2 regions of the Bradyrhizobium sp. USDA3516 genome follow, and region 2 is predicted to be linked to the other one. Evidence: riboswitches for the same ligand, from Rfam matches in the RefSeq annotation. Region 2 holds a riboswitch; the other holds the start of a gene.
What was found. Region 2 has a riboswitch for cobalamin ahead of AC24YW_RS04135 (energy-coupling factor ABC transporter permease). Riboswitches for the same ligand answer to the same signal wherever they lie in the genome.
Positions count from the first base shown of each region.

Region 1: it holds a riboswitch for cobalamin, as region 2 does, so the genes downstream of both, metE (5-methyltetrahydropteroyltriglutamate--homocysteine S-methyltransferase) here and AC24YW_RS04135 (energy-coupling factor ABC transporter permease) in region 2, are expected to answer to the same signal.

Region 1 covers NZ_JBYGYN010000010.1:90,282-100,037, forward strand. The annotation lists partial or broken gene AC24YW_RS27990 (IS3 family transposase) at 408-571, opposite strand; gene AC24YW_RS27995 (LYR motif-containing protein) at 609-863, opposite strand; gene AC24YW_RS28000 (hypothetical protein) at 2,244-2,405, shown strand; gene metE (5-methyltetrahydropteroyltriglutamate--homocysteine S-methyltransferase) at 2,915-5,260, opposite strand; cobalamin riboswitch at 5,364-5,566, opposite strand; gene AC24YW_RS28010 (nodulate formation efficiency C protein) at 6,560-7,282, shown strand; gene AC24YW_RS28015 (thermonuclease family protein) at 9,008-9,756, shown strand, end outside.
Region 2 covers NZ_JBYGYN010000001.1:846,576-856,331, forward strand. The annotation lists gene cobT (nicotinate-nucleotide--dimethylbenzimidazole phosphoribosyltransferase) at 1-1,007, opposite strand, end outside; gene cobF (precorrin-6A synthase (deacetylating)) at 1,013-1,762, opposite strand; gene AC24YW_RS04135 (energy-coupling factor ABC transporter permease) at 1,808-2,485, opposite strand; cobalamin riboswitch at 2,523-2,742, opposite strand; gene cobA (uroporphyrinogen-III C-methyltransferase) at 2,788-3,519, opposite strand; gene AC24YW_RS04145 (cobyrinic acid a,c-diamide synthase CobB) at 3,516-4,826, opposite strand; gene cobM (precorrin-4 C(11)-methyltransferase) at 4,826-5,608, opposite strand; gene AC24YW_RS04155 (cobalamin biosynthesis protein) at 5,605-5,973, opposite strand; gene cbiE (precorrin-6y C5,15-methyltransferase (decarboxylating) subunit CbiE) at 5,970-7,151, opposite strand; gene AC24YW_RS04165 (cobalt-precorrin-6A reductase) at 7,150-7,896, shown strand; gene cobJ (precorrin-3B C(17)-methyltransferase) at 7,872-8,606, opposite strand; gene AC24YW_RS04175 (precorrin-2 C(20)-methyltransferase) at 8,603-9,334, opposite strand; gene AC24YW_RS04180 (precorrin-8X methylmutase) at 9,337-9,756, opposite strand, start outside.

The DNA.
Region 1 (9,756 bases), on a different contig from region 2:
ACTTGCGCATTGCTTCTGGCAAATAGTCGGTCATCGCTCGAGACCGCACCAACAGAAGGCTCATCGGTCGATGCACGATCACGTTAAGCTCCCGCAACGTGTCCACAATTGCTTCGACATGCTCATTCAGTTCGTCGGCATAGCGGTCCTCAATCCAGTGGCGGGCCGATGCGCGAGCTTAAGCACCTGCTGCCGCCGACGAGAGAACGCGGGTAATACCAGTCCGAGCGAAGCTCAAGATTGATATAAAGGAATAAATCGCAAGAGAGTTCGCGATCATGAGCCGCATGATTAGCGGCCGTACCCACCACAACCTCCTTCAATCTCGACCACTCGTCGTACGAATCTAAAGCACGCTTACCCGTATCGGCCGTGCCTTCAGGTTTCATAGACCGACTGCCGAGTCCGATCAAGACGCGAGCGTAGGACACAGTCTCATAGGCCTGCTCGCCGAATACGTTATCGCGGGCAAGCAAGCCCTCCATGCTAATGGCGATGCCATGACTGGCGAGCACGCCGGTGAACGTCGCAGCCGTGAATAGCCTTGGTCGGTGCTGAAGATGTCGCGCTTCCGTGGAAAACTGAGGAAGTGCGAAACCCTTGCTTACTCAGGCGTCCTTGCGGGATGCTCGAAAGGCTGATGTGGACGGATTAGCTAAGGCAGGTGGGGTTCGAAGCTCCAATACATCGGCGAAAATTGTCCAATCGCGGACACTCTTTTGCTTGCAAAATTCAGTCTCCGCCTGCTGTGCAGCAGCACTCAGGGAGACGGCATCGACCTTGAATGCTGCCTGGCACGCACGATGCTCGCCGCCGGTATCGTCACAAACGGTCTTAATAAACCGAACATTAAATGAAGGCATGCCCCTCGCTTCCCGTGGTTCGCTTATCGACTATTCTGCCATTCGCATCGCGAGTATTTGATCTGCCTCAAGTAGCCCCCCACCAAGAGGTCTGTCCGCCCATCCAAAGATCGATCAGATGTAACGGCGCGGCACGAGCCGCTTGCGCGCGCAGATTTCTTATATACGCCGGCGAGGGACTATGCGCGCAGGCGATCGTGCGGCAATCAGGCCAGGAACCCCGTCTTCCATCCGACGGTTCACCAGCCGCCCCCACGGTAAGCCGATCATAAGGATTAGTCGCAGCCCACGTTTCGATGAGCCCAGGTCCAGGACTCCAGTGCCGAGACCTAAAGGTGGGATCAGCCCCGACAAGGCTACCGACGATGAAGGCGAACAAATCATTTGACCATCCGTGTGCACGGAGCCAATGAGGAACAATGCTGCCGTAGCCCATGGAGCGTGAGTTGCGCCTCAAATCAACACGCTGGCGTGCTGCAGAGAATGCGATGGATTCGCGCATGCCCGAGTTCGGACATGTACACTGCCACGCGCGGGGTTTGCGGCACGTGGCGGCCGCTCGAGCTCAACCACTCCCGGACGAACGAGGCTTTTGACCCGCATCAATGCTACGACGGCTGTGTCCTGATAGAGGTGATCTTCTAGTAAGCTCAGACGCATGGCAGAAAGAACGACTTGAGCCCATGATGCTCTCATGTCCAAGCACCAGCCATCACTTTTTAGGAATCCTTTCGGGCGCAGCCGAGCCCCGGGTTGATGACCTACACATGGTAAGTTGCGCCGCTTGCGATGGCGTCTACTTTATCGACCTGCGGACAGGCCCGATTATGGGCTCCGAGCAGCGCTACGTCCCTCCTATTGGTGTCAACCGAATCCGGCGTCTTCGCGCTCTCGCTGGAGCACGTGCTACGCGCGCGAGAGCGCGGCTGAAGTCGCCCGCACTCCACGGGATGACGCCGCAGAACACGGAGTTGTGTCACCAACAAGGGACGTGACATGACAGAAAACCGGGCCATTTACCCCGCCACAGGCCAGATTGCTGGAGCTGCAGACCAGTTTAGTTCGTGCAGAACAGTTACAAATAGCAACAGCCGAGGCCTTGAGCTGCCCCAGATCCATTCGACGGAAGCTCAGGCCTTGTTTCCCGGGGAAAATCCAAATATTCGCGAGCGGACAGTGTTCCGGACCAACGATGCCACCGACTGCCCTCTGCCGCGGCTCACGCCATCAAGACCGCGCGCCGCCCCTTGCGCGGAGCCTGCTCGCGCGGACGCCAAGCGATGTTCGTAATGTTCACAAGGTTGTCTGAATTTGTCAGCTCGCAGCGATGAACCTTGTTCAGGATCAAATGGCGATTTGATCTGGGAGCGGCTCGAAATCATGCCGCCCTTCGATCAGGATCTGGAGATTGCCGTGATCGAGGGGAATTCAATTCACCGGGTGGTCTTTCCCTGCCGCCGGGCGTTCGCCGGATGGATCAACGCGAATACCGGAGAGCACGTCGCCGTGCAGCCGACGCATTGGCGTATCTGGCTCGGATAGCGGCGGCGATCCTGCACATAAGATTGGTGTGAGTTGAAGCAGGAACTGGCTTCGGCGTCCTCTCGTCGGACACTATGTGGGGTTGATCGAATGAGAGCGCCTGACGGGGAAACATATCCGAGCGGACCGATGAGAAGCCCCTTGCGGTGAGGTCCGGCATCACCCCTCTCATTGTTGTCGCAATCGTTCCCACTCTTCTTATGAGCGACACCACGGTGTAGATTTTGTCTGTCAGACCAAACGATCGCTTAGCACGGCATAAGGAGCTACGATAAACGTATCGATAGGAGTCCATATTCTCGGCCAATGTTCTCGCCTTGGTGAACCGTCGGCTATTCTGTTTTGGCCAATAACGCGAGCCGTCAGCGTCGTTTCTCCGGGTGCACATCCGTTCCAACCATCAACTGGGGCCAAGCACTTTTTGTTGGCCCCAAGTCTTGCCGCTAGATTATGGAGCGCGGTATTGACCACAAGCGAGTAGCTTGGTCGAGAACAGACCGAGCGCCGGATCAATGATTTTGCGGAGACGATGCAGCGCGCAGTTCGCGGGCGGCAGCGACCATGTTGGTGATCGCAGGCCGCACCTCCTCCCATTTGCGCGTTTTTAAGCCGCAATCCGGATTGACCCAGAGCTGTGATTCTTGCAAACGCGTCCGAGCCAGCACCATCAGCTCCTTCATTTCGCTCACCTCGGGAACGCGTGGAGAGTGGATGTCGTACACGCCAGGTCCGATTTGATTTGGGTATTCGTACTTGCTGAATGCGCCCAGTAGTTCCATTTTCGATCGCGACGTCTCGATCGAAATGACATCCGCATCCATTGCAGCGATCGCACCGATGATGTCGTTGAACTCGGAGTAGCACATATGTGTATGGATTTGCGTATGATCGGTAACGCCTGATGAGCAGATGCGGAAGCACTCTCCGGCCCAATCGAGATAGGCCTTCCACTCCGATCGGCGCAAGGGCAATCCTTCGCGAAGTGCAGCTTCGTCGATCTGTATCATGCCCGCACCGGCATTCTCGAGGTCGCGCACTTCGTCGCGGATCGCAAGCGCAAGCTGACGGCAGACCTCGCTCCTAGGAATATCATCGCGAACAAACGACCAGTTCAGGATCGTCACCGGTCCGGTCAACATCGCCTTCATTGGCTTGCTAGTTAGTGATTGCGCGTAACGCCACCAGTCCACAGTGATCGGCTTCGACCGCACTACATCGCCAAACAGGATCGGGGGCCGGACGCAGCGCGAACCATAAGACTGTACCCAACCCTTCCTGGTAAATAGGAAGCCGGCGAGTTGCTCGCCAAAGTACTGCACCATGTCGTTGCGCTCAAATTCGCCGTGCACGAGGACGTCAAGACCGATGTCCTCCTGCCAACGTACGGCGCGGGCTATCTCCTCCTTGATGAACCTATCGTATTGCTCGTCGCTCAGCGCGCCTCGCGCATGCGCCGCCCGAGCATTTCTGACCTCTGTGGTCTGAGGAAACGATCCGATCGTCGTGGTGGGAAAAGCTGGTAGTCCAAAGCGTGCCCTTTGGATCTCGGAACGACGTGCAAACGGACTTGCGCGCCGGCGCATCGTCTGGTCGATTGCGCTCATCCGGGCAGCGACATTGGCATCATGGATCTTCGGCGAAGTCCGGCGGGCAGTCGCAGCGCATTCCGAATCGGCAAGAGCGAGCCCGACATTTTGGTCGCCAGCGAGTGCTCGCGCCAGGATCGCAAGCTCACGCATCTTCTGAACAGAGAAAGCAAGCCAGCTCTTGACGTCGGACGTGAGCCCGGTCTCGAGTTCAACATCGACCGGCACATGAAGCAGCGAGCAGGATGGAGCGAGCTGTACACGGTGCTTGCCGAGCTTCGCAATCGCGGGCGCCAACCGCCGACGGAGCGATGACAGGTTCGATCGCCACACATTCCGGCCGTCGATGACACCGAGCGACGTGACGAGATCTCTTCGACCGACAGCAATGATCTGATCCAACAACTCTGGCGCTCGAACCAGGTCAACGTGCAGACCCGAGACTGGGAGGCTCAAGGCGGTATCCAAATTGTCGCCTAGGTCGCCGAAATAGCTGGCAACCATGATCTTGATAGCCGGTCCCTCTTTCGCGAACCGGTTATAAGCATGTAGCAGTGATTTTCGCACCGCTTCGTCCAGATCAAGGGCCAGGCAGGGCTCGTCAAACTGAACCCAACTTGCCCCTCGTTCGGCCAATTCATGCAGAACCTCAATATAGATCGGTATCAAATCATCTAGTAGGGATAGGGGCTGGAACGCGCCATCGGCACTCTTGCCGAGCTTTAGGAATGTGATCGGCCCGATCAGGACCGGGCGAGTCTGAAAGCCAAGAGCCTTTGCCTCCTCATACTCTTCAATGGGTTTGCGAGAGCAAAGTCTGAACGCCTGTCCCTTGTAAAACTCGGGAACCATGTAGTGGTAGTTGGTGTCAAACCACTTAGTCATTTCCTGCGCGGGTGCGCCAGCCCCCCGCGGCCCCAGACCGCAACTCGCATCCTGGTCGTCGCATTGTGATCCGCGAGCCATGGCGAAGTACGTCTTGAGGGAAACGTATTCTCGTTTCGAGGCGTAGATCTCCGGGATAGCACCAACCATGACACTTGTATCGAGCACCTGATCATACAGCGAGAAGTCATTCGACGGAATGATCGTCACGCCGAGAGACTTCTGACGGGCCCAGTTCGCTGCGCGCAGGCCGGATGCGTCCTCGAGCAATTGCTGTTCGCTGATCTTTCCGGCCCAGTAGCTTTCAAGAGCAAATTTGAGCTCACGCCTTGGACCGATGCGTGGCGTACCGAGCGTAGCAACCGGAAGAGAGAGAAGAGACATAGTGTTAACCCCTGTTGGGGACAGAGGCCATGGCGGACGCAGGCAGAAGAAGTCGCGCGCGCGCGACGGCTGCTTGGCGCACCACCGAGACACCCCGCCCGTGGACCAATCTTTCGTCGGGGCAGGTCTCCTGGCTCGCTGGTCATCGCTGCTGTCCGGCCTTCCCAAAGCCCTCCCGGCTTCAGTGACATCGTTGGACAGTAGCTCGCCGCTCACAGTTGCGGGGGCAGCGCCGGCATTTGGACCGGCTTCCCTCTTAGCTCCGGATCAAGTGGGATTCGGAGAACCTCGACGACTTGAATTATCGGCAGGAGGATTCTTCCGTCAACCTCTCAGATTATGTGCCACGCTAATCTTGGACATCTACTAGGCGAATGACCGTGCATCTCTATGATTCTCTAAACAGAGCTGACGCAATCAGAGATGTCCTTGATGTTGGAGTGAGACTCGGAGCTGCCTTGAGGCGAGCCGCCAACCCCATCAATGAAAGGGACAAACGCAGCCCGCGCGGCGGCGATTACCGCCGTGTCGAGCAGAATGCATTCGAGGCGGCTTCCGATTTCCAGCGGTTCGCCCAGCACATCCGCTGGCAGCTATTCTCTCGACTAGAAGATCCCTATTGAACACGTCAAGGCAGGCGGCGCAATCTAGCAACATACGCGGCGAGCACGGTTGAATTTTCGTGCCAGCCAGACTTCAAAGTTCGTCGATTAAGTCGGCTTCGTATGCCAGTCATCATGTAGGCCGAACGCCGACGGCAACTATAGCGAACCACACTGTTCAATGACGGCAAACCCATTCCCGATTCTCATCAGGCACCTGGCATAGAGGCGTTCACCTCTTCCGCACACTATCCTGTGCGGGACAAGGATGCACAAACTACGGCCGATACACTGAATGAAAACATCGAAACGTGCGCAGGTCGGAAAGTCGACAAGAGGGACATAAAACCCGTGCAAATCTCCGCCTGCTGCCTGGCACGAAGAATGCAAGCCCCTCGACATACCCAGTCTTTTCTGCTGGGGACGTCCAGCACAGCCAATTGACGCTGTCGCTGGCTAGAGAAGTTAGCGGCGCGTGACATAGAGGGGAGCGCCTGCCTGCGCGGGACAGCCGCGGGTGCCCCGTCGCGTCTCCGTAAACTTCTTGCGCTCGCTCATAGTAGGTTCAAGGTTGCCCGTTTTGGAAGATGTACGGATGAAACGCGATAGGCCAAGGGCTATGAAGAGAATGTCGGGAAGACCCGCGCTATGGCTTGCCGTGGGCGGACTTCTAATCTGCCTAGCCTGGCCGGCTGCCATGAGCAACACTATTCGCGCCAGCGACAACCCACTTGTCGACAGACTCAAGTCAACGTGGCGAGCGCAAGATGGTGAGACAATAGAACAAATCATCTCCAATGTCTCGAAAGTGGCACAGTTCGTCCCTCAGATGTGGGGGGTCGTCGAACTTGGCGAAAGCGACCATGTTTTCGTTTCGTGGACCAGGCACCGAGACAACAAATCAGACGAACAGTACGCGATCACCTGGAAAGTCGCGCTCGACGGTACGATTGAGCTTGCGTCAACCTATGCGAAGCCGATGGAATTGGGCTGGCGTGCCCTAGCGCTCTCGTTGATCGCCAAAGAAGTCGCAGATGGTGAAAGGGACGCAAACCTTAGCTTTCTGCATGATCCAAGTAACTTCAACTTTGTGACTACGCCGCAAGGCCCGCTCGGCGTCCTTCTGCGGCAAGGCCGATGCACTATCATTGAACCTGTTGGGGTAGACTACTTACCCAAGCAGAATGACAAGCCGAACGAGAAAGGCGATCTATGGCGCATTCTGCTCTTGGTGAATTGCGATATCCAAGGACCACGTTATTTTACACACAACGGGGTCATCACTTTCGAGAAGAGCGAAGGCCAAGATTGGGAGCCACAATCCTCTTTTGCCAAGCGCATCGCGAAATTTCCTCCGGGCTCCTGGTTCCAACGGACCGAGCCAAAGGAAGAGGAAGACTCAGGAGAGCGAAGGCCTTAGCAGACGGTCTCGCAGAGCAACACCGCACCGCAGCTGCCGCACGGTCGAATGCCTCGTACTAACTGCAAGAGACACGCGCTCTGCAGCTGCGTTGTTTAACGGCTCCGCAACAGTCCGCCTGCCTTTCTCGCAGCAGTTCGGCCCGTCGTACGGAAGGTCGAGCAGCACGATTGCTTTTTTCCGCCAGGTGTCGAGCTCAGTGGCGCGTACTAGTTTGCGAGATGTGGTTTGCCCGCCTGCACTCCACCCTGTTCGAGTACACCAACGGCGGGGGAACCAGCTCTCATGCATTCTTCACGAGAGCGCTTGAGATGCCTCCGGCCAAGCCGATTCGGGTGCGCGCCGCGCATCGTGTTATTGCGCGGCACACGCAGGAGCGTGAGCCTAGCGACTTTGAGCCGGCACTAGGGACCGATGCTGAGACGAAACGGGCGAGGAAGTTACACTGGTAGCACCCCCCGGCATACCCGCTGAGCGCCTGCCCATCTCCGAGTGCGCAGGGCAGGACGCTCCGCAGCTGTACGCAAACAACGTCGAGCGTCCAGATTGACTCGGTCCTAAATTTCCTCGCACTCATTCGTCTGCACGTCATAGACCCGGATTTTAAGCATGGGAAACCGCTTCTTTAATTCTGCTCCACCTGCCGTGGCACCGTCTTTGGTTGCGAATTCGGCTCTGAGTTGGCCATCTACTTCAAGCGCGTAAGATGAGACCGGTACTTCCCGAACGACTGCAACCATGTCATTCCCATTATGTAGTGAGGTGCTTCAGGATGATGTGTAGCTTGAGTCGGCTAAACCGCACCAGAGCCATTCGCCCCGAGTACGCGATGGGCAAACGCGTATTGTGGACCGAAACCTCACACTGAATTGCATCAGGAGGCACTCGCGACTGTCCGAACACGTAGGCAGGCAAAGCCCGCGGCTCAATATCGCAGCGTTTCCAATTCCTGGAGAAAACGGACGCTGATGCCAGCGTCGGGTAAGCCACTTGAGATCGCGGGGAACCGTCACTACCCAAGAGCGGCGGCCCGTAGCGCCGCCTGAGCCATAAACAGTTCAATTCTTGTACACACGTCTGGGCAGTAGCACTAACGACTATGGTGCCGCGCGGAGGAGCCAAATGCCATAATGCGATTGGTATCAAAGATCAGCTCGTCTGGTGTAACAAGGCACGGACTTGCGCGGTTTGCTCGAACAAGAACGCTTCATTTACGCGGCGAGCGTTGAGTCTGAACTCCATCGCGTCTTTGTCTAAACCGGTCAGAGCGAGCCAGACCAGATCCTTTTTGGACATCTTTTTCGTGACAAGACTTTGGGGCGAATTCATCGCCCTCATCGGAACCGCCCAGTTTGCCGATGGAAGTCGTCACCAACCATGGCAAGGTAGCTCCTCCAAGCCTGACTCCACCGCACGCACCGACGCTTCATAATCCTCATTATTTTGCAAGGAGCGAGCACAGCGTTCCAAGCTCGGGTGTTCAGCATCCCGAGTTCGGCGCCACGCGACGAGGATCTCCTCCTCACGTCCAGAGGGTACAGCACTCTCGCGGTGAGAGAACCGCCGACGCTCGAAGGATACCGCCGCAAACGGCAAGAATTCTCTTGATCCTTACGCAGCGTCAGGTCGTAAGTTCGCACTCACGCCAAGCTCTCATAACGCACACATCGAGGCCGGCGGAATGGACAGCTGCGGTCAAGCGCTCTGGACCGTATCGTGCGTAACATGGATCAGGAGCGAAAGGCTAATGTCGGGATGAAGCACCGCGGAATTATGTTCGCATTGATCGCTCTCATCACATCTCCGGTTTCCGCCGCGACACTCAGCGGTGCTCCGCGCATCCTCGACGGAAATACGATCCAAATCGAGAAAACCACCGTTCGGCTCTCAGGCATCGAAGCTCCTGAGACCGATCAGATTTGCCTCGACGGCCAGGGCCAAAAATGGGCCTGCGGCGTAGTTGTTCGCGACGAGCTCATCAAGCATTCGAATGGGCGAACGTGGGATTGTCATACCGGAAGAGTCGATGAGTATCGGCGAGCCCTCGGCAGCTGCTTCATCGAAGGCGAGGATATAAACGCCTGGATGGTACGCTCGGGCTTGGCGCTATCGGCCTTTGCATCTCACCATACCTACGTTGTTTATGAGTTGGTGGCCAGCACAGCCCATGCGGGGCTGTGGTCCGGCGCGTTCATCGCGCCCTGGGACTGGCGTCGCCGCAATAGGAGCACGATTATCGTGGGCGCGACGTCGGTTCCGGTCGACGCTCAGGAAGTCCTGCTTGGATCCGTCTTGTTATTGGAACCGCCGTCCCCCGAGTGCCCGATAAAAGGCACAGTCGAGAGCAGAGGCGAGCGCATTTATTACCTGCCAGGGCAACCCGGTTACGAACAAATCGACATGACGAAGAAGCGCGGCCAACGCTGGCTCTGCAGCGAAGCGGAAGCCGAAGCCACTGGGTGGCGTAAGGCCGT
Region 2 (9,756 bases):
CCATTGTGAAGTGCGCAAGCCGAGCGGACCAGCGGCAGCGCAATCGCGGCGCCCGATCCTTCGCCGAGCCTCAGATCGAGGCTGATCAGCGGCTGCACGTTCAGCGCGCGCAACACCAGCCGATGCCCCTGCTCCGCCGATTGATGCGAGGGCAGCAGGAACGGCTGGCAGGACGGGTTGAGGCGCACTGCTGCCAGCGCCGCCACCGAGACGATGAAGCCATCGATCAACACGGGGATGCGGCGCTGCGCGGCCGCGATGATCGCGCCCGAGATGGCAGCGATCTCGAGGCCGCCGACCGCGCACAGGATCTTCTCGACCGAGGCCCCAGTGACGCCGTGGCGCGCGATCGCTGCATCGATCACCCGCGCCTTGTGCGCGCGGCCGGCCGCATCGACGCCGGTGCCACTGCCCGCGATCTCCCCGGCGCTCACACCGAGCAGGCTCGCAGCAATCGCCGCTGACGTCGCGGTGTTGCCAATCCCCATCTCACCGAAGATCAAAAGATCAGGCCGGGCGGCCATGGCGCGCACCACCGCGCGCTGGCCGGCCTCGAAGGCGAAGGCCAATTCCGTGGGCGTGAGCGCGGCCTCGACGCTGAAATCGCGCGTGCCGCTGCGCGGCTTGTCGGTGACGATTCCCGCCATCTGTGCCTCGGCCAGCGTGCCGGCGTCGACCACCTCGAGGTTTGAGCCCAGCTCGCGCGCCAGCACCGAGATCGCGGCGCCGCCGGAGGCAAAATTCGCCATCATCGCGATGGTGACGGCTTGCGGATAGGCCGACACGCCCTGCGCGACGATGCCGTGGTCGCCGGCAAAGACGACGATCGGGACCCGCGCGGCGCGCGGCTCGTCGGTGGCCTGCAAGCCCGCAAGCTCGATCGCGAGCTGCTCGAGCCGGCCGAGCGCGCCGGTCGGCTTCGTCAGCTGCGCTTGCCGCGCAATGGCCGCCTCGCGATGGATCGCGGAGAGTTCGGGGCAGTTCTGGGTCACCCATTCGGGAAGCATGCTGCTCAACGCCTGCGTTTGATGATGTAGCTGTCCATGATCCAGCCGTGCCGCTCGCGTGCGTCCTGCCGCACGGCGGCAATGCGCGCGCCCAGTTCAGCCAGCGCGCCGGACATGAGGATCTGATCGGGCATGCCGAGATAGGCTCCCCACCAGATGTGAAGTCCGGCCGGATCGAGCGACTGGAACGCCGTGCCGCCATCGAGCATCACGACGACGGTATCGACGCCCTGCGGCCAGCCGCCTTCGCGCAAGCGCCGCCCCGTCGTGACCAGGAACGGCTCGCCGATGTCGTTGAGCGGCAGCGCATGCGCCGCGCACAGCGCCTGGATCGAGGTGATCCCAGGCACGACTTCGATTGTCGGCAATGGATCGAGCCGCCGCGCAATGCGCAGCGACGAATCATAGAGCGACGGATCGCCCCAGATCAGCAGCGCGACCTTGCCGTCACCCCCGGAATGATTTGCGATCGTCTGCGCCCAAGTCGCGGCAACCGCATCATGCCAGTCGTCTACGCCCTTGTGGTAATCCGCCTCTGTCGCATCGCGCACGGGAAGGTCAAACTCAGCAATGCGCGTCGTTGTGTTGGTGAGCACACCGGCGCAGATCGTTCGCCTGAGATCGGCGAGATCGGATTTTGCCGTTCCCTTGCGCGGAATCAGGATGAGATCGGCGGCGTTGATGGCGTCAACGGCGGCGCGCGTGAGCTGCGCGGGATCGCCGCAACCGATGCCGATCAGGGAGAGCGTGAGCATCGCGAGCGCGATGGGCAGCCGCAGCGGCCGCCCATCGCTGATCTCTCAGGCCGCGTTGTGCAGGCGCGGCGTGACGAGGCTGGGCGCGGTGACGCCACGCAGCGACTTCGCCAGCGCCAGCACGGCGAGATCGGCCAGCGGCTCGATCACGATCACCAGCGCATAGGCGGCGGCGAACGTCGCGATGCTGGCGAGGTTGCTGGCCGCAAAGCCGGAGCCATAAAGCGCCCAGAACGCCACCCAGGCGATCACGCCGGCCTGATAGGTGGTCGAAAGCGCCAGCGCCTGACCGTACTTCAAATCGACATAGGCGGTGTTGCGGGCAATGATCCGCGTGGCGATCGCCTGGATCGCGAACAGCGGCACCAGCAGCGTGGTGACGTTCATGCCGTATTGCGGCAGGTCGACCGGCTCCAGCAGCATGCCCTGAAGCAGCAGGCCGAACGCGAGGCCGAAGGCCGCAGGCGCGGCGCCGAACAGCAGGAACAAGGTCGAGCCGAGGATGAAGTGCACCTCCGATACCCCGACCGGGAAGTGCGGCAGGATCTCGAAGAAGACGAAGACGAGAGCGGTCGTGGCCAGCGTCCGCGCAGCGAACGAGCCGATGCCCTGCTCGCGCACGGTCTCGACCGCCAGCTTCAGCGCAACGCCGCCCGCGGCGATGCCGGTTGCGTAACTCAGCACGAGCTTGGCGCCTGTGACCAATCCTGGTTCGATATGCATGGCTCAGTTCCTTCCTGCCGTCACACCCGACGGCCTTGGCCTCAATACGTGCACGGCCGGTCTCCTGGCTCGCGGTTCACTGGGTTCTCCGGCCTTCCCGGACCTTGCGGGTCCAGTGGCGGTTCGGAGGCCCTCACCGCTTACAGTCGCGGGGGCGGCTGGGGTTCTGGGCGCCGCAACTGGGTCCGCCCATCCCCATTCCCGATTATGCTCCGGCGCTTTGCGCCGCGTCGAGCACCATGCCGCTCTTGTGTGCCCCTTTCGCATCGCGGGCGTCAAGGGGCGAACCGCTGCCGGAGCGCTCATGCCGGATATTCTCCCGCCAGCGCGCCGAACAGGATGACGGCAGCGGTGGAAGCGGCGCCGCCGCGCGCAAGCTGCTCGGCGAGCTCGGCAATCGTGGTGCGGACCAGCCGTTCGTCAGATCGCCCGAGGGATTCGGCGAACAGCGCCGGAGTGCCGGGAGCGAGGCCGTGCGCGATCAATTTTGCGGCAAGCGCCGGAAAGGTGCGCCGTCCCATATAGACCACGGTCGTGGCCTCGGGATCGGCCAGCGCCGCCCAATTCAGATTGGGGGGCAGCTCGCCGGTGACGTCGGCACCGGTGATGAACTGCACCCGGCGGGAGGTATGCCGGCGGGTCAGGGGAATACCGGCCTGGGCGGCGGCAACACAGGCTGAGGTGACGCCGGGAACGATCTCGTAGCCAATGCCGGCCTCGCGCAGCGTCTCGATCTCCTCCTCGAGCCGGCCGAAAATGCCGGCATCGCCGGACTTGAGCCGCACCACGCGCGCGCCGGTTGCGGCGTAGTCGACCAGCAGACGATTGACGTGGTGCTGCTTGGTCGAAGGACGCCCGGCCCGCTTTCCCACTGCGACGAGATTGGCACCGGGCCGCGCGAGATCGAGAATCGCGCCGGAGGCAAGATCGTCATAGAGCACGACGTCGGCCTCGCGCAGCCGCGCGGCACCCTTCACCGTGAGGAGCTCGGGATCGCCGGGGCCGGCGGAAACGAAAGTGACGAAGCCGCTCACCGGTCCTCCGCGATCAGATGGAAGAACGTGCCGGTGGCATGGCCACGGCGCGAGCCGGTTTCGGCAATGACCGCGCCGGTGGCGTCGTGCACGACCGCAAGCGGCGTATCGGGCTGGGCGAGGATGGTCGAATAGTGGAACTCGTGGCCGCGCAGGCGCGCGCCAGGCTGATGCCCCGGCATCGGCGCAGCCAGTTCGGCAAGACGATAACCGAGATGCATGCGGCGCTTGGCAAAGCTGGTCTCGAGGCCCAGCAGCCCCGCCATCTCATGGCCGATACCGTCGGCGTCGGTGAGGCCTGCGCCCAGCACCATATAGCCTCCGCATTCACCATGCACTGGCCGCGTCTCGGCGAAGCTGCGCAAGCCGCTGCGAAAGCGCGCATTGGTCGCGAGCTTTCCGGCATGCAGCTCGGGATAGCCGCCGGGCAGCCAGCACACGTCGGCGCTCGCATCGGGAGCTTCGTCGGCCAGCGGCGAGAACGGCACGATCTCGGCGCCCGCCGCGCGCCAGGCTTCCAGCATATGCGGATAGACGAAGGAGAACGCCGCATCGCGCGCCAGCGCGATGCGCTGGCCGGGCGGCCTCACGTTCAAGCCGTTCGCCGCAGCTTGCGGCGACCATTTGCCTGCCGCGTGGAGCACTGCATCGAGATCGACGTGCTCGGCGACAAAGCGCGCGGCCTCGTCGATCAGCTTGCCGATCTCCGCCTGCTCCTCGGCCTGCACGAGACCGAGATGCCGCTTCGGCAGGCTGATCTCGGCGTGACGCGGCAGCGCGCCGAACACTTTGATGCCGGCCTCCTTCAGCGCGCGTCGCACCAGATCCTCGTGGCGCGGGCTGGCGACGCGATTGAGCACGACGCCGGTAAGGCGCACGCCGGCGCGGTAATCGCGCAGGCCGGCGGCGATCGCTGCCGCAGTCTGCGCCTGGCCGGAGGGATCGATCACCAGAACCACGGGCCAGCCCAGCATCTCCGCGATGTCGGCGGTCGCGCCGGTGCCGGAGACACCGCGCGTAGCGACACCGTCGAACAGACCCATCGATCCCTCGGCGAGCACGACATCTGCATCGGCAGCACGGCTGACGAGATGCGCGATGGTGCTGCGATCCATCGCCCAGCTGTCGACGTTGACCGAGGCGCGCCCAGTGGCCGCGGCGTGGAAGGCGGGATCGATATAGTCGGGCCCGCTCTTGAAGCACTGCACGTTCAAGCCGCGATGGCGCCAGGCGCGGGCGAGCGCCAGCGTCAGCGTCGTCTTGCCGACGCCGGAAGCGGGCGCGGAGATGACGAAGCTTGCCGCCATCACGACGCCTCCGGAAAGCGCGGCTCGGCACCGACCGGCCGGTAGCGGCGGTCGTAGTCGGCGGCGTAGAGGCGGCTCTCGTCAAAATCGGCAGCGCCAAGCGTCTTGCCGACCAGGATCAGCGCCGTGCGCTCCATCTCGGTCCCCACGGCCGCATCGAGCGTTGCGAGCGTCGCACGCACGATGCGCTGCTCCGGCCAGCTCGCGCGCCAGACGATCGCGACCGGGCAATCCGCGCCGTAATGCGGCGTGAGCTCGGCCACGACCTGGTCGAGCAGATGGATCGACAGGTGGATCGCCAGCACCGCGCCGGTCGCGGCGAACGCGGCGAGCCTCTCGCCTTCGGGCATTGCGCTGGCACGGCCCGGCGTGCGCGTCAGCACCACCGTCTGAGCAAGACCGGGCAGCGTCAGCTCGGCTTCCAGCGCCGCTGCCGCAGCCGAGAACGAGGGAACTCCGGGTGTCACCGTGGTGGGAATCCCCAGCGCACGCAAACGGCGGAGCTGCTCGCCCATCGCCGACCAGATCGAGAGGTCGCCGGAATGCAGCCGCGCGACGTCCTGGCCTGCCGCATGCGCAGCTGTGATCTCGGCGATGATCTCATCGAGCGACATTGGCGCGGTGTTGACGATGCGCGCACCCGGCGGGCAATGCGCCAGCACGCCCTCGGGCACCAGCGAGCCGGCATAGAGGCAGACCGGACAGGCCGCGATCAGATCGCGGCCCCGCAACGTCAGCAGATCGGGCGCGCCCGGGCCGGCGCCGATGAAATGCACCGTCATGCGCCGTCTCCTTCGGCGATCGCGGCGGTCGCGGCGCGATCCTGCGAGACGACCCGTGCTGCAATCAACCGCGCGCGCGGACCGGCGGCCGCGAGCGCCGCGGCCTCGGCCACAGATCCGATGCCGAACTTCTCCGCGACGAGTTTCGATTGCGTGGGGGTGTCGATCCCGGCCAGTGTCGCGGCCGGAACGGCCCTGATCGGCACGCCGCATTCGCGTGCGAGCTGCTTCAGCGCCTCGGTATCGGCCTTGTCGCTGACGGTTGCCATCGCCGCAAGCCCTTCCGCACCGCCCGCAGCCAGCAGCGCTTCACGCAGCGAAGCCAGCGTCACGTCGCGCTTGAAGCCTAAACCGGCGACCTTCATCGCACCACGCTCCACTGCGCCACCGGCCTCGCCGCCTCCCACGACCGGTAGCGGCCGAGCGGGGCAGCATGCGAAATTTCGGCCCGCATCAGTTCGCCGCCGTGACGCTGATGCAGCTCGCCGAGCAGAGCTTCCGTCTCCAGCGTCACGGCATGCGCCACGAGCCGCGTACCCGGCGCAAGCCGCGTCCAGATCGCATCAAATAACACTTCGTCGAGGCCGCCGCCAATGAAGACGGCATCCGCCGCTTCCAACCCGGCAAGAGCTTCCGGTGCCCTGCCCGTGACAACTGTGATCCGATGCGCCAGACCGAAGGCGGCTGCATTCTTGCGGATGTTCGCGGCGCGATCCTCGCGCACCTCGATTGCGGTCGCCGTCCCACCACACAGCGCCCACTCTACGGAGATCGAGCCTGAACCTGCGCCGATATCCCACAGCCGCTCGCCGGCACGCGGCGCCAGGGCCGAGAGCGCAAGCGCGCGCACCGGCCGCTTGGTGATCTGGCCGTCGTGAACGAAGACGTCGTCCGGCAGGCCCGAGCTGCGCGGCAGTCCCTGCCCTCCCTCTGCCTCGAGTGCCACCGCGATCAGATCTCCGTCCGGCGCACGCGTATAGCTTTCAGCGCGATATTCTCCGACGCTTTCATTCGGCCCGCCGAGCGCGGCGAGAGTCCAGAATGTCGAGGAACCCCAGCCGCGTTCCGTCAGCCATTTCGCAAGATCGCTGCCGGCCTTGCCATCGCGTACCAGACAAATGATGCGCGCACCGCGCGCAAGATGCGGAACGAGACGTTCGAATGGGGCAGCGTGCAGGGCGAGGCAAATGGTCGATTCCAGCCGCCACCCCAGCCGCGCGGCAGCGAGCGAGAAGGTCGACGGCGCCGGATGCGCAATCCACTCGCCGCTACCGAGCTTCTCGGCAAGGCTTGCACCAGCGCCATGCCAGAACGGATCGCCGGAGGCGAGCACCACCGTCGGACTGCCGCGGCAGCTCAGCACGACATTCGCATCGAACGGCACCGGCCACGGACGGCCGCGGCTGCCAATGTCGGCAAGCGCAAGATGGCGCTCGCCGCCGAACACGGTTTCGGCCTTGGCAAGCGCCTTTCGGCTTGCCTCCGACAGCCCGGCAAGGCCATCTTCGCCGATACCGATGATGGTCAGCCAGGGCTCAGACATGATTCGCGCCCTCATTCTGGGCGGAACGGCCGATGCGAGCCTGCTCGCCGCGGAGATCGCGCGCGCCGGCATCGACGCCGTCTATTCCTATGGCGGCCGCACGCGTGCGCCGGCCGATCAGCCGCTGCCGACCCGCATCGGCGGTTTTGGCGGCGTGAGCGGGCTTGCCGACTACATCCGCCGCGAAGGCATTACTCATGTGATCGATGCGACGCATCCCTTCGCCGCGGAAATGAGCCGCAACGCCGTCGAGGCGTGCGCGCAGACGGGAACGCCGTTGCTTGCGCTGGAACGCGCGCCCTGGATCAAGGCGGCCGACGACACCTGGATCGAGGTGGGGGATGTCGACACTGCCGTCTCCGCGCTGCCTGACGCCCCGACAAACGTGTTCCTCGCCATCGGCCGCCAGCACATCGCGCCATTCGCGACGAAGCCGCAGCACGCCTACACGCTGCGCTTCGTCGATCCGCCCGAGGTGCCCCTGCCCTTCGCAGCCGATGTGATCGTGTCGCGCGGACCGTTCACGCTTCATAGTGAGCTGGCGATGCTGCGCACGCGCGGCATCGCCTGGATCGTCGCCCGCAATTCCGGCGGCGACGGCGCACGCGCCAAGATCGACGCGGCCCGCATGCTCGGCCTGCCCGTAATCATGATCTCGCGACCGCAACTGCCCCAGCGCCGACGTGTCGAGCGCGTCACTGACGTGATGCAGTGGCTCGGTCATTCTGCCCGCCTCGGCGCATAGACCCAGCGGCCGACGCGGCGTGTCTGCGAATTGCCGAGGATCACCAGCGTGCGCATGTCGGCCATCTCGGGCGTCGCCTGGTTTAGCGTCACGATCTCGACCGTTTCATCAGCCGCGCTGATCGCGCGCGCGAAGATCACGAGACGCTCGCCGCAGCCGGCCTCGCGAAGCACTGCCAGCGCCCGGCCGAATCCTTCCGGCCGGCTGGCCGAGCGCGGATTGTACATCGCGATGGCAAAATCGGCCTCCGCCGCGAGGCGCAGGCGTTTCTCGATCACGGCCCATGGCTTGAGGTTGTCCGAAAGATTGATCGCGCAGAAATCATGGCCGAGCGGCGCGCCGGCGCGCGCGGCGGCCGCGAGCATCGCGGTGATGCCGGGCAGCACGCGGATCGGCAGATCCCGCCATTGCGGCGCCCGCTCGAGTACCTCGAACACGGCGGACGCCATCGCGAACACGCCGGGGTCGCCGGAGGAGACAACCACGACTTGACCGCCTTCGGCGGCGAGCCGCAACGCCTCGCTTGCGCGTTGCAGCTCTTCGCGATTGTCGGAAGGATGCAGGGTGAGCCCAGGCCGCGGTGGCACGCGCGCGACATAGGGCGCGTAGCCCAGAATGTCGGTCGCCGCGGCCAACGCAGCAGTGACCTCCGGCGTCACCAACGCGTCGCTGCCCGGCCCGAGGCCCGCGATGGTCAGGCTGCCCGTCATTCGGCGGCGTCCAGATGCCGGCCCTTGCCGTGCACGAGCACGATCGCGAAATAAGGACAGTCGGCCGCGTCGATCTCGGCGAGCCGCACCACGCGCTCGCCCGGCATGGTGCCGCGCTCGACCAGCCAGGCATCGTCGAGCCGCCCGGCGGAGCGAAGTGCGCGGCGCACCTTTGCGAGATTGCGGCCAGTCTTCATGACGACCAGCGCATCGGAATCGCGCATGCGCCGTTCGAGCTCGGCCTCGGGGAGCGTGCCCATCAGCACCGTCATGACGTCGTCGCCGAGCGCGATCGGCTGCCCGACGCCGTTCCAGCAGCCGACCATGCCGGGAATGCCGGCGATCACCTCGATCTCGACGCGGCCCTGCAGGCGCGTGTGCAGATGCATGAAGGAGCCGTAGAAGTAAGGATCGCCCTCGCACAGCACGACGACGTCGACAGCGCGGGAAAGCCGCGCCAGGCGCTCCGCCCATTCATCATAGAATGCTGCGAGCAGCTGCACGTATTCGGGGCTGTCGAAAGCAATCTCGGTCGTAACCGGATATTCCATTGGATATTCGGTAACGCCCGCAGCCAGCATGCCCTCGACGATGCGGCGCGCCTGACCCGGCCTGCCCTTCTTGCGAAAATAAGCGACGTGGCTAGCGCCCCGCACCGTACGATCGGCACGCACGCTCATCAGCTCAGGATCACCGGGGCCGAGACCGCAGCAGATGATGCGTCCCATCGCTATTCGCTCCGGCTCGCCAGCGCGTTCACGGCAGCAACCGTGATGGCGGAGCCGCCGAGGCGGCCTTCGACCGTCAGCGCCGGCGCCGGCGGATCGGCCATCAGCGCGGCCTTGGATTCGGCGGCGCCGACGAAGCCGACGGGACAGCCGATGATCGCAGCCGGCCGCGGACAGTCGCGATCCTCCAGCATGTTGAGCAGATGGAACAGCGCGGTCGGTGCATTGCCGATCGCGACGATCGCACCATTAAGATGCGGCCGCCACAGCTCCAGCGCCGCGGCCGAGCGCGTGTTGCGCATCGACTGCGCCAGGGCGGGCACGGCGGGATCGCCGAGCGTGCAGATCACCGCATTGGCAGCGGGAAGTCTTGCGCGCGTAATGCCTTCGGAGACCATGCGCGCGTCGCACAGGATCGGAGC